Linked DNA regions of Kordia sp. SMS9. The protein of the gene in region 2 binds, or shares a complex with, the protein of the main gene of each other region. Links are inferred from orthologs where the notes say so. Each region holds a gene or a part of one and is shown on either strand. Other genes may lie near its edges. The genes, in order: scpA and meaB.

Region 1 (6,565 bases), 860 kb from region 2 along the record:
TATATAGTTCAATCCTTGAAACTTCACTACCTTTACAAAACCATTGAAATGCCAAATTAATTTTAAAAATTCCCCAACTATTATGCGTGCCATTTACAAATTTATTTACTTCAAACTTTTAGGTTGGAAAATAAAAGGTTCATTTTCTCAGGAAGTGAAAAAATGTATTGTAGCCGTAGTTCCACATACAAGTTGGCACGATTTCTACATTGGATTGATGATTAGAAGCATCACAAAAACTAAAATAAATTATGTGGGGAAAAAAGAATTGTTTCGCTTTCCATTTGGCTGGTATTTTCGTTGGACAGGTGGCGCACCAATTGACAGAACTCCAGGGCAAAACAAAGTGCAAGCCATTGCTGCTGTGTTCAAAGGAAAAGAAGAATTTCGATTGACCTTGGCACCTGAAGGAACGCGTAAATTGGTCAATGAATTGCGCACTGGCTTTTATTATATTGCCAAAGAAGCTAAAGTTCCGATTACATTAGTAGCATTTGATTTTGGCAAAAAGGAAGTGAAAATTGATAAATTATTCTATCCAACGGACGACATAAAAGCAGATTTTGCGTATATCTACAAATTCTTTGAAGGTGTTGTTGGGAAAATACCCGAAAAAAGCTTTGGATACAAAGGATAAACTTCCATTGAGTTGTGTTCAATTTTTAATGATGTTGAAATTACATGTCAAAAAACATTTAAAGTGTAGAAAATAAGGCACAACCGTATTCTTTTTATGGTAAATCACTCTTTTTTGACTTTGCCAGTATTTGTAAAATTCATAAATTTGTAAGAAAATAATCTAATTCATAAAAGATTAATCGTATTGGTATTGTTAATTTTCCAATTTTATCTTTTATTTAGAGGAACTACAACTTATGAATACACTACAAAAACTACCAATCGTACTATTCTTAGTACTTTTTACATTTTCATGTAATACTGATGAAAATAGTGAAGATGCAATTCCTGCTGAACAAATCGCAAATTCTACATTTACCAAAACAGCATTTTATCAAAACCCTATATTTTTAAAGGGGAATTTTAAAAATGTAAGTACACACAACCATGAAATTTTATTGTATACAGAGACATTACATCAAAAACATATTTTTCATGTGCAAACAAATGAAGCATTCCAATTCAATGAAAAAATTAATGAAATCGCTTATTTAAACGATGGAATTCTTATCAATAATAGTGTTTTTATTGGTGTGAAAGGAAATGTGTCAAATCAATTGATAACTGATGTTAACGCTATTTCTAAAAACAATATTAAAGTCAATTTAACAGCAAAGAGTTTATCGTATTTCTGGACTCCTAAAGAAAATAAAAATTACGAAGATATTGATTATTACAGTCCAACACTTCAAAGACAAGTTCCTGAAATTGTAGATACTGATGGCAAAGGAAAATGTGATCATGGCGGTGAAGGCTCTACTTCTTGCAGTCTTACCAATGGTAACTATGGAAGTTGTTCAGTGTCTTGCGGAACAGGATATTATGCTTGTTGTGTAAAAGGTTCATGGTCCACAAAACAGAGCTGTCATTGTAAACAGAAATAATAAAATTAAAACATACTTTGTGAAACACTGGAATCTTTTTTCAGTGTTTTTTTTGCTCAAAATAATGTAATCTAAATGATTTGATGAGCTCTTGCAACTACAAGAATTAAGAGCGTCGAAAATAGAATACAAAACATAGAACAATTTCGCATTGTCACCATTAAATTTATTGATTTACAATCTTTTATTTCTACAAATTTATCTGATGGAATTCGCTTTACTATCATCATTTAAAGAACACTTTTCAAGAAACTAATTCAAACCTATATTTAATTTTAAGTTCTTGACAGTGAAATCACACGTAACTGTTTGATTTTTAGCATATTTTTTGTAATTTAAAAAATCAATTATAATTACTTACAATAATTGATGCGGCAAAAAGAAAATTCCCTTACTCTCTCCTAAAACTAAAATTACCAAAATTGTCATTTGGAACGTGTGTTGACGCCTCACAATTATGATAAATGGTGGAAATGAATACAAGCACCAAGTAAAACTAAAAAATACATTCCGCGCTTCAATTATATTCTGTAATTGCGTAGTGAGTTGAATAAAAACATGTCAACTTATCCTAAAAATAAGGACATCAAATAACCTAACCAATGAAAAAAATAGTTAAAATCGTACCGATGATCGTACTTGCATTCGCATTCCTACTAATCGGCTGTAATAGCGATCAAGAAACCACAACTGTAAACGAGGAAAGCACTGCCAAATCAAAGGTACCTAACATGGATGCTGATTGGATAGAAATCGGCTATATAAAAGATGGAATGCCATACATAACGTTTGATACGAAAAAAGCGCTAACTACACTGAGCGCAAACATGAAAAAATATGCCAATATTGACGCAAATTATACAAGTGTGTATGTGGCAAGCATTGATGATACATACAATTTATTGTTTGAAGGCGACACATACCGTACTTCTTTCTATGTAAAAGTGATTGAATCACCTTCAAAATTAGAAGTGGCAAATGCTACAACCACGATAGCTGCACATCGTAAAATAACGTGTACAACATCCGAATGTTCTCATGAATCTACTGGATGTGCAGTGAAATATGACCGTGAAAACAATGATTTACCTTATTGTTCTCCGTGTGCAAATGGAGGAAAATGTACCAAAACAGATTTAAGCAGTGCAGAAGCTGCGGAAGCTGCTGCAGGCGTTTTCTAATACTTAAAATATAATGAAAGAAGCTGTCTAAAAATAGAAAAATTAGACAGCTTTTTTATGTGTAAAAATTATTCTTCGTCAATTAAAATTTCCAACAACTGAATCGCCGCTTCGCTAATTTTAGTTCCAGGACCAAACACGGCAACTGCGCCCGCTTCAAATAAAAATTCATAATCTTGATGCGGAATGACGCCGCCGACAATCACCATAATATCTTCACGACCGTATTTTTTCAATTCTGCAATTACTTGCGGAACCAAGGTTTTGTGTCCAGCCGCCAAAGAAGAAACACCTAAAATATGTACATCGTTTTCCATGGCTTGTTTGGCAGCTTCCGCAGGAGTTTGGAATAAAGGTCCGATGTCTACATCAAAACCAACATCTGCATAACCTGTTGCTACTACTTTTGCACCACGATCGTGTCCGTCTTGTCCCATCTTTGCAATCATAATTCGCGGTTGTCTACCTTCTATTTCTGCAAATTTAGCAGCCAATTCTTTTGCTTTTTGAAACGAACTATCGTCTTTGATTTCTTTACTATACACGCCTGAAAATGATTTAATTTGTGCTTTATATCTTCCAAAAACAGCTTCGAGTGCATCTGAAATTTCACCTAAAGTTGCACGTTTACGGGCTGCATCTACTGCTAATGCTAATAAGTTTTCTTCTCCAGATTTCGCAGCTACTGTGAGTTTTGCTAATGCTTCTGCTACTTCGGAAGCATTTCGGTTTTGCTTCAATTCGTCCAAACGTGCCAATTGCGCATTTCGAACGGTTTGATTGTCTACTTCTAATATATGTAATGGATCTTCTTTGTCTAGTCTGTATTTGTTGACACCCACAATCACATCTTGTCCAGAGTCAATGCGTGCTTGTTTACGCGCCGCAGCTTCTTCGATGCGTATTTTCGGAATGCCCGCTTCAATTGCTTTGGTCATGCCGCCCAATTCTTCTACTTCTTCAATCAGTTGCATGGCTTTCTGTGCAATTTCATGGGTGAGTTTTTCCACATAGTAACTTCCCGCCCAAGGATCCACCGTTTTGGTAATTTTAGTTTCTTCTTGGAGGTAAATTTGTGTGTTTCGGGCAATTCGTGCAGAAAAGTCTGTGGGCAACGCAATGGCTTCATCCAAGGCATTGGTATGCAAACTTTGCGTACCACCAAAAGCTGCTGCTGCTGCTTCAATACAGGTCCGCGCTACATTGTTAAACGGATCTTGTTCTGTAAGACTCCAACCGCTCGTTTGGCAATGTGTTCGTAAGGATACTGATTTTGGATTTTTCGGATTGAATTGTTTTACCAACTTCGCCCACAACATCCGAGCGGCGCGCATTTTAGCAATTTCCATAAAATGATTCATGCCAATTGCCCAGAAAAACGAAAGTCGCGGCGCAAAAGTATCAATGTCCATTCCTGCGGCAAGTCCTTTGCGTATGTATTCCAAACCATCTGCCAACGTGTATGCAAGTTCAATATCGCAGGTGGCGCCAGCTTCTTGCATGTGATATCCGGAAATACTGATACTGTTGAATTTTGGCATGTTTGCCGACGTATATTCAAAAATATCCGAAATAATTTTCATGGAAGGCGTTGGTGGATAAATGTAGGTATTACGCACCATAAACTCTTTCAAAATATCATTCTGAATGGTTCCTGCGAGTAATTCAGGTTTCACACCTTGCTCTTCTGCCGCCACAATATAAAATGCCATAATGGGCAACACCGCGCCGTTCATCGTCATGGAAACTGACATTTTATCGAGCGGAATTTGATCGAAGAGAATTTTCATGTCTTCTACCGAATCAATCGCAACACCTGCTTTTCCCACATCGCCTACTACTCGTTCATGATCGCTGTCGTATCCGCGATGCGTTGCTAAATCGAACGCAACAGACAATCCTTTTTGTCCCGCAGCTAAGTTTCTTCTGTAGAACGCATTGCTTTCTTCTGCGGTAGAAAATCCTGCGTATTGACGAATGGTCCACGGTCGGCGAACGTACATCGTAGAATATGGTCCACGAAGATTGGGTGCAATTCCTGCTACAAAATCTAAATGTTCTACATTGTCAAGATCTTCTTGATTGTATGAAGATTTTACTTCAATGTCTTCCGCTGTGGTAAATGACGCAGTTTTGCCTTTTTCAAACGTTTTCGTTGATTGATCAAGCGTGATATGTTGGATATTTTTTCTACTCATTTTACAATCTGATTTTTTGGAAGTACGAATCAAAGTCGTACGCTTTTTGGGAGTTAAAACTCACTAAAAAGGTTTTGTTATTTTGATTTGCCACGTAGAAATAGCTATATATTTGTGCGTCTTCACCTGTCAATAAGTTGGTTCCTTTGTATAAAAAGATGGCTCTAAAAACACGTCCCGTAGGGAATTTTAGAATTCCTGCTCTGCTGAAAGAACTTTCCAAACCTAACATTCTACCACCAGCTTTGTGTCGTTTATTTAGTAGTTTGAGCATCTCTTGAGATACCGACTGATCGATTTCAAAATACGGCATTGTCATAAATTCAATACTCGTTTCTAGGTCTTCGCTTCGCATGATGTATGCGTTTTCAGGACCGTATTTTTTGTACAAATAGCGCGCACGTTCCATTTCTCTAACTTGCGCATTTTCAATACTATTGATGAATTCGAGATATTCACTATTTGAAAACATTTTTACATTTTTAGGGACAAATAGATAGATGTTTTCACTTTCCAAATGCACATACTTTCCATCTACATCTTTAAACGGCACTTTTTTATCGCCGTTGTCACTGCCACATTGAATGCAAAAAAAACTGAGTAATATGATGTATATAAATCTATTCATTGTGGAGTCGTTCTTGTTCTAATTTTGCTGCCAAGCGTTTTGTTAGAATCGGTGCTACTAATACTTTTCGTGCTTGTTTTTTGGGAAATGGTGAAATTTCCAAATCGTTTTTCATACGATCGTTCGGGTTTGGATAGCGGTTTGTACCTAGCAATATTTCTTTTCCCTCGTCAAATAATGTTTGTTCTTTCGCAGCACTTTCTTTGATTTTCCGTTGAATGGTTCCTGCTTTGAGTTGTTTCAGGAATCCGCCATTGCTTTCTATATTTTTAAAAAGTGTCAAGGCTTTTTCGGCGAGTTGCTGTGTGATGTTTTCTATGTAATACGATCCTTCGGTCGGATTGTCGGTTTTGTCAAAATAACTTTCGTCTTTTAGAATCCGCAGTTGGTTTCTTGAGATGCGATCGCCAAATTCGTTTGCGTGATGATATAATGAATCATACGGAAGATTGTGTATAAAATCGGCACCACCTAATACGGCGCTCATACATTCAGTAGTAGTTCGTAACATGTTTACATTGTAATCGTACAGCGTTTTGTTACGCGTTGAAGGTGAAGCAATGATAGTACATTCAGGATGCACATTGTATTCCTTTGCAAGTACACTCCATAATTGACGTAATGCTTTTAGTTTCGAAATTTCAAAGAAATAATGTGTACCAACCGTTACGTTGAGCGTGATGGTATTTGTAATGTTTGCGCCATAGTGATTTAAATATTCATTGACATGCGCGAGTGCATACGCGAGTTGCTGCACCATGGTAGCGCCTGCGTTTTGGTACACATTTACATTCACAGTGAGGACACTACGGAAACCATCAAACTTTAGGATTTGTGCTACCGCTTCATGATCTGAAGTAAGATTTTCAAACCAATTTCCTTTGGACGCCAAGTTTCCTATTACATCTACACCTAAGGTAATACTTGCAGCATTCTCTTTCGCGAAAGCGTGAATATCTGCGCAATAAGCTACCGACAAAAAGTCCATTTCTATAT
Region 2 (6,511 bases):
GTACGAAATGAAACAACCTGATGAAGTGGTGCAACTTGCCATGCCGTATTTAAACTTGGTGGCGGTTTCGTTAATTCCCTTGATCATGTTTCAAGCATTCAAGCAATTTGCCGACGGTTTGTCGCAAACCAAATACGCCATGTGGGCAACATTATTGGCAAATGTGGTGAATGTAATTATCAACTATTTCTTAATCTTCGGAATTTGGATTTTTCCCAAATGGGGAATTATTGGTGCGGCAATTGGCACCTTAGCATCGCGAATCATCATGCTGATTTTTATTTGGTTATTATTGCGATACAAACAAAAATTTAAAAATTATGTGACCAATTTCGACTTTAAAAACATTCAAAAATCAGTCTTAAAAAAGATTATTTCCTTAGGTTTTCCGTCGTCATTACAAATGCTCTTTGAAGTCGCTATTTTTACAGCAGCCATTTGGTTATCGGGTATTTTAGGAAAAAATGCACAAGCAGCCAATCAAATTGCGTTAAACTTATCATCCATGACTTTTATGGTCGCCATGGGATTGAGTGTTGCGGCCACCATTCGTGTGGGAAATCAGAAAGGGTTGAAGCATTTTTCAGAGTTGAGACGCATTGCCATAGCATCGCTCTTACTCGTCTTAATTATTGATGTTTTCTTTGCGATCATGTTTATGCTTTTCAACGATTGGTTTCCAACTTTATATGTCAACGAAAGTAATGTTGCAAACTTGGCAGACACACAAGAAGTAATCACTACAGCAGCAGAATTATTACTCGTTGCAGCATTTTTCCAAATTTCTGATGGAATTCAAGTCGTTGGTTTGGGAATTTTACGCGGTTTGCAAGATGTAAAAATTCCAACCTTAATTACCTTTTTTGCCTATTGGATTGTTGGTTTTCCAACGTCTTTCTATCTCGGATTGTACACAGAATACAAAAGTTCTGGCATTTGGATTGGACTCTTGGCAGGATTGACGACTTCTGCAATATTATTGTATATTAGATTTAATTATTTATCAAAAAAACTTATAAAAAAGCAACTGATTCATGGAGCTTCCTAAATTTTTACTGGGCGATAATACCGATTATCCCAACGCGATTTTTATTGTACATACCGAATTCCCACGATTCATCATCAACTTAGAAAATGACGAAGTTGAATGGCTGGAAGAATTTGACAAAGAAGACGAAAAAGAATTGAATGCGGAAGCCGAAAATTTATTTCAATCTGCCAACGAATTTTACGATCGGGAATTGGCGCGTTACGAAGATTAACTTCAATCGTAAAGATTTAAAATTTACTAACATATAAATACAAAATTCTTGTGAATACTTTTTGGGCGTCTCAACTAAATGCTGGCTATTATGATTGATCAACTGATACAATTTGACAAAGAAGTATTTCTGTTTCTCAACGGACTTGGAACGCCTACTTGGGACGGTTTTTGGATGTTTATCACAAATAAATATTACGCCATTCCGTTGTATGCTGTTTTGTTATTTCTCATCCTAAAAACACACAAAAAGAAGGAAATCATTTTCACGTTGATATTGGTTGCGTTGTTAATTACGATTACCGATCAAACAGCAAATTTGTTTAAAAAAACGCTCTTTTTACGTTCGCGACCTTGTTATACAGAAGATTTAATGGAGCACATGCGTTTGGTGAAAGACTCATGCGGCGGCGCGTATGGCTACTTTTCAGGACATGCTTCCAACGCCATGGCTTTGGCTGTGTATATCGGATTGGTCTTAAAAAATCATTTCAAATATATCTTTCCATTTCTCCTAATTTGGGCAGCATTTGTTGGCTATAGCCGAATTTACATTGGTGTGCACTTTCCAGGTGATGTGCTCACGGGAGCTATTGTTGGCGCTATTTACGGAACGCTAATTTTTAAACTCCGACAGTTTTTGATTCGAAAATATGTGTAATTCGTTGTTGCTTGCTTTGTTAATGAATTGCTAAAGTGTAAATTATTGAAAATCATTATGGTTATCTTTAGATATTAATTTAAAAACTTAAACCATGAAAAAGAAAAGTTTACAAACCCTACAATTAAACAAAAAATCAATTTCAAATTTACGCGAAAATCAATTAAAAGGAGGAACTGGCTCTTGGCTTACAGATTATTCTATTTGTGATTGTGAAACGCAAGGCTGTACAGATACAGAATGTCACACTGTTTGGAATTGCGAATTGTAAAGCATAAAATTCAGTAAACAGATAAAAGTTGTGTGTCAATTTGATACACAACTTTTTTTTGAGACGCAACTAATTTCTATTATTAGTATCTACAAAATAGACATTCACATAAAACCGACATGATGAAAAAACTTTTATGCATTTTCGCAGCAACCTTACTCCTATTTTCTTGTGCTACAGATGATGACAATACTACTGAAAACTTGCTGACAGGAACATGGAGACTCACCGCAACTTTATTAGATCCAGGTGATGGAAGTGGAACCTTTTTACCAATAGATAGTGATGCTGATTTAGACTTTTCAGCAGACGGAGTTACGGTCACTTCAAACGTGTCATTTTGTACGATGAGTGAAGTGTTTTCGGCAACGTATTCCGCTTCAGCTGGAACTATTATAATAGATGAATGTGGCGCACTTTCTCCATTTACCATCTTTTTTGAGATTCAAGAAAACGAACTTATTTTGAGTTATCCGTGCATTGAAGCCTGTTTATACAAATATGTGAAACCTTAATTGATACAATTATTTTAACAAATCTAATAGTTTTTGCGCCGCATTGAATGGAGAAATAGTACTGTTTTCAGTTGCGTTTAAGTATTCATCAAGCACCGTTTTTACTTTTTCATTGCTGTAAAAGTTATGTTTCAAGCGTTCTTCAATGGTTTGTAAGAGCCAAAAACGATTTTGCTGTTTCCGATGATTTTCAAAATAACCGTTTTTGAATGTGCTTTCGCGGAAATCTTCAATCATTTGCCAAACCTCGTCAATTCCATCGTGTTTCAACGCAGAAGCTGTCACCACTTTTGGTTGCCATTCAGAAGCTTTTTGCGGATATAAATGCAATGCACGTTTGAATTCCGTTCGTGCCATTTGCGCACGTTTTATATTGTCACCATCCGCTTTATTGATCACAATCGCGTCTGCCATTTCCATAATGCCACGTTTGATGCCTTGCAATTCGTCTCCCGCGCCAGCCAATTTCAACAATAAGAAAAAATCTACCATACTATGCACGGCCGTTTCGCTCTGTCCTACGCCAACGGTTTCAATAATAATGGTATCAAATCCGCACGCTTCACATAAAATAATGGTTTCACGGGTTTTTCGAGCGACACCGCCCAACGAATCGCCAGAAGCTGATGGTCGAATAAAAGCGTTTTCATCCTTTACCAAATCTTCCATACGGGTTTTATCACCTAAAATACTTCCGCTTGATATAGAACTGCTCGGATCAACAGCTAACACGGCAACTTTTTTGCCCAAACCTGTCAAATGTTTTCCAAAGGCTTCTATAAACGTACTTTTCCCAACGCCAGGAACGCCTGTGATTCCTATTCGGATAGACTTGTTGGCATGTGGCAAACATTTTTCGATAATTGCTGTTGCTTTCGCGAGATGTTTGGCGTTTTTGCTTTCCACTAATGTAATTGCACGACTCAACGCAACTTTATCTTGATTCAAAATTTTAGTCACCAATTCGTCTACAGAAGGTTGTTTTCTTCTATTTTTTTTGATGGAAGCCACCGACGATTTACTGATAGTCTCTGGTTGTGAAATACCATCTTTTTCGTGTAACGCAGTGTTATGTTTTCGTTTCGAATCCAAGCGATTATTGTATTTTGTGGTATAAAGACGAAATTACGATATATTTTTGATTGAAAGATTGAATGATTAAAAAATGCTTCCTGTTTTTTGTCACGAATTCACGAATTGTTTTTTTAGAGTTTACTATGTATATGTTTACGAATTAGTTATTTTGAATCTTTCGACCGTCACTTCGAGTGAAATCTTGTAAAGATTTAGTATTTCGACTGCGCTCAATAGAGCTGTCGAGAAGTACTTTGAAACTTTATATCAAATCAACAAAAAACAAAAAAAAGCAAAAAAACGAAACGCTCAAAAAAAAGTGTCGTCTTTAGAATAGAACACAATCATAAGCAATGAACCAACAGCATTCGCTACTTATTAAAAAATGTAAAAAAGGAAATCGGAAAGCGCAAATGAAGCTGTATGATTTGTATGCAGACGCGATGTTTGCAATTACCTGTCGCTATATTTCCAACAAGGAAAATGCAAAAGATGTGATGCAGGAAGCGTTTTTAAAAGCATTTACGCGTTTGTCTCAATATAAAGAAGAAGTTGCGTTTGGTGCATGGTTGAAACGTATTGTCATCAATCAAAGCATGGATACGTTGAAAAAACGAGCGTTGGTATATGAAGAAATGAACGATCAAACCTTGGCGATTGTTGACGATGATGCTTCTTGGGAAATTGAGGTTTCAGTTACCAAACAAGAGATTCTTCACTCCATAAATACCTTGCCAAACAAATACAAATATGTATTGCAATTGTATTTAATAGAAGGTTATGATCATCAGGAAATCTCAGAAATACTGGAAATTCCTGTTCGCACCTCACGTACACAATTGATGCGCGGAAAAACAAAATTGAAGAAAACGTTGCATGATCTTTTTAAACATAAAATATCATTATGAACAATATTAAAGACATCTTAAACGAAAACGATGCGCCTATGGAAACGCCAACGTTACCGAAAGGACATCGCGCTGAATTTCTAGATAAATTAGCAAATTTTGAAACGAATTCCACTCAAAAAAATCCAATGTATTATTGGCGTGCCATTGCTGCAGCATGTGTATTGCTTTTGGGAATTGGCGCTTTTATATATGCAAATTATGGAGAAGAAGAATCTCTTTTATTTGCGGAAATGAAAGCGATTGAAGATCAATATTTACAAGATATTGCTTCGGAATGGAAAACGTTTCAACTCACCGCAAATGATGGTTATTTGATTAAAAAGTACGAAGAACGCTTGCAAAATTTAGACGCGTCTTATCAAGAATTGAAAAAAGTGTTTTTAGTACAAAAAAATAGCTTGACTACGTTGGAAAAAATGATTCAGAACTTGCAAATGCGCTTGACACTTTTGCAGGAAATTCAACAACATTTAAAACGATTAAAAAATGAACAACAAAATATATAATACTGTAATCCTATTGTTTATCAGCTCGTTGGGACTGATGGCACAGACACAAAAAAAGTTTCAAAAAACTTTTTCGGTCGATAAAACAACCCAATTGCGGTTTGAAACACGCAATATTGACGTAACGTTTAAAATATGGAATAAAGACCAAGTGAAAGTAGATTTTACAATTGATTTTAAGAACTACAGCGAAGCGGAAGTCAAAAAAATTTCAAATGAAATTATTGTGTCAACTCGTGAAGAAGCTTCTATGGGCGATATGAATTACTTGCTCATACAAAATTCTTCTCCGACGACTATCGGGAGACGTTCTTATACTATAAAATCGGGTGAAATTCGTGTTGAAAATTTCTTTGAAAGCAATAGTGAACCTAATAAATACAAGTCCGTAGCGATGATCAATAAAGAAATTGAAGCCACCAATAATGGAATTCAAGATTTAGATGGTTTTGTGGTGTTTGAGAACGAAAAAGTGGCACTGAAAGACTTGGAAAGCAGCACCCATAAAGATATTCAAAACATTCGTTCTTCTTATGTGATTTATGTACCAACGTATATGATGATTGATATGATGGCGGATAATGCCAATATTATATTTGATGGAACTTTTACAAATTCAATTCGTGGTTCATTTAAAGAAAGTATCTTGGAAGCGGCGACTTTGAGCAATGATAAAAATATGTTCAGTTTTATGAATGGGACAATCAAAATTAAAAAGATTTCTGGTGGACAATTTATATGTAAAAATGTTACTAATAGTCTCATAGGTGAACTTGAAAATGCTTCTTTAGAAACAGAATTCTCAAAAATTGACATTGGCGAGGTCAAGAAAAACGTAGCGTTTCGGGATTTTAAGAGCAAGTTTTTCTTTTACAATTTGGCTGCTAATTTTGAAACTATCAATATGCTTTGTGAATATTCAGACATTAAAATGTATGCTGATAAAGATCAAAAATATTATATGGAAGCGTATGGAAATAATGCCGTGTTAAACGATGGCGGTACAAAAATCATCGTACAGCCTAGTCGCGATGGGAAAAAGTCAAAAATGTTCACCCGTGGGAAAGATGATGAAGAAACCCGAAAAAACACATTCAAACTTGATATTGTCCACGGTTTTGTGACATTATTTTACAGATAATAATTCATACAAAACATCAAAAAACGCCAGCATACAAATTAATACGCTGGCGTTTTTCTTTTTCTATTTGTTTCTAAATTTAATTAGAACACGGATATCTTGTTGCCGTTCCTTGGCATCCTTGCACTGTAGAGTGCGCTACTGGATCAGGACTATTTTTCCCGCCAAGTA

The links.
Region 1: the proteins of meaB (region 2) and scpA are in contact, whole or in part, in a crystal structure (PDB 8DPB), measured with the Methylorubrum extorquens proteins. The link is inferred for Kordia sp. SMS9 from one-to-one orthologs. Residues at the interface, in SOR26638.1 of Methylorubrum extorquens: Arg20, Ala21, Ala24, Arg25, Thr28, Ser32, Arg33, Arg34, His37, Thr98, Gly99, Gly100, Ser101, Ile102, Leu103, Lys106, Thr107, Ala110, Ala113, Ile114, Asp115, Arg116, Ala118, Phe119, Ile120, Arg121, Pro122, Pro124; in SOR27001.1 of Methylorubrum extorquens: Glu577, Glu578, Asn579, Asp580, Gly581, Arg582, Arg583, Arg585, His596, Ala604, Ser605, Ala608, Asp609, Gly611, Phe612, Asp613, Val614, Asp615, Ile616, Gly617, Pro618, Leu619, Glu625, Arg628, Gln629, Val631, Glu632, Asn633, Asp634, Glu661.

The regions. Positions count from the first base shown.
Region 1 is NZ_CP031153.1:2,953,703-2,960,267, reverse strand. What follows is about bases 2,377-5,269. They hold scpA (methylmalonyl-CoA mutase), read right to left. Parts: upstream 4,942-5,269; coding sequence 2,812-4,941; downstream 2,377-2,811. Other genes in these bases: KORDIASMS9_RS12780 (hypothetical protein), read right to left, coding at 4,943-5,269; KORDIASMS9_RS12790 (hypothetical protein), read left to right, coding at 2,377-2,743. In the rest of the region: KORDIASMS9_RS12800 (1-acyl-sn-glycerol-3-phosphate acyltransferase), read left to right, coding at 83-637; KORDIASMS9_RS12795 (hypothetical protein), read left to right, coding at 876-1,562; more of KORDIASMS9_RS12790, read left to right, coding at 2,165-2,376; more of KORDIASMS9_RS12780, read right to left, coding at 5,270-5,569; KORDIASMS9_RS12775 (methylmalonyl-CoA mutase subunit beta), read right to left, coding at 5,562-6,565. UniProt on the Escherichia coli protein: Catalyzes the interconversion of succinyl-CoA and methylmalonyl-CoA. Could be part of a pathway that converts succinate to propionate.
Region 2 is NZ_CP031153.1:3,813,000-3,819,510, reverse strand. Bases 1,760-4,598 are described here. They hold meaB (methylmalonyl Co-A mutase-associated GTPase MeaB), read right to left. Parts: upstream 3,801-4,598; coding sequence 2,718-3,800; downstream 1,760-2,717. Other genes in these bases: KORDIASMS9_RS16155 (RNA polymerase sigma factor), read left to right, coding at 4,136-4,598; KORDIASMS9_RS16165 (lipocalin family protein), read left to right, coding at 2,313-2,708; KORDIASMS9_RS23395 (class I lanthipeptide), read left to right, coding at 2,017-2,193; KORDIASMS9_RS16170 (phosphatase PAP2 family protein), read left to right, coding at 1,760-1,922. Also shown: KORDIASMS9_RS16180 (MATE family efflux transporter), read left to right, coding at 1-1,048; KORDIASMS9_RS16175 (hypothetical protein), read left to right, coding at 1,035-1,262; more of KORDIASMS9_RS16170, read left to right, coding at 1,353-1,759; more of KORDIASMS9_RS16155, read left to right, coding at 4,599-4,690; KORDIASMS9_RS16150 (hypothetical protein), read left to right, coding at 4,687-5,199; KORDIASMS9_RS16145 (hypothetical protein), read left to right, coding at 5,180-6,340; KORDIASMS9_RS23390 (hypothetical protein), read right to left, coding at 6,420-6,511. UniProt on the Escherichia coli protein: Binds and hydrolyzes GTP. Likely functions as a G-protein chaperone that assists AdoCbl cofactor delivery to the methylmalonyl-CoA mutase (MCM) ScpA and reactivation of the enzyme during catalysis.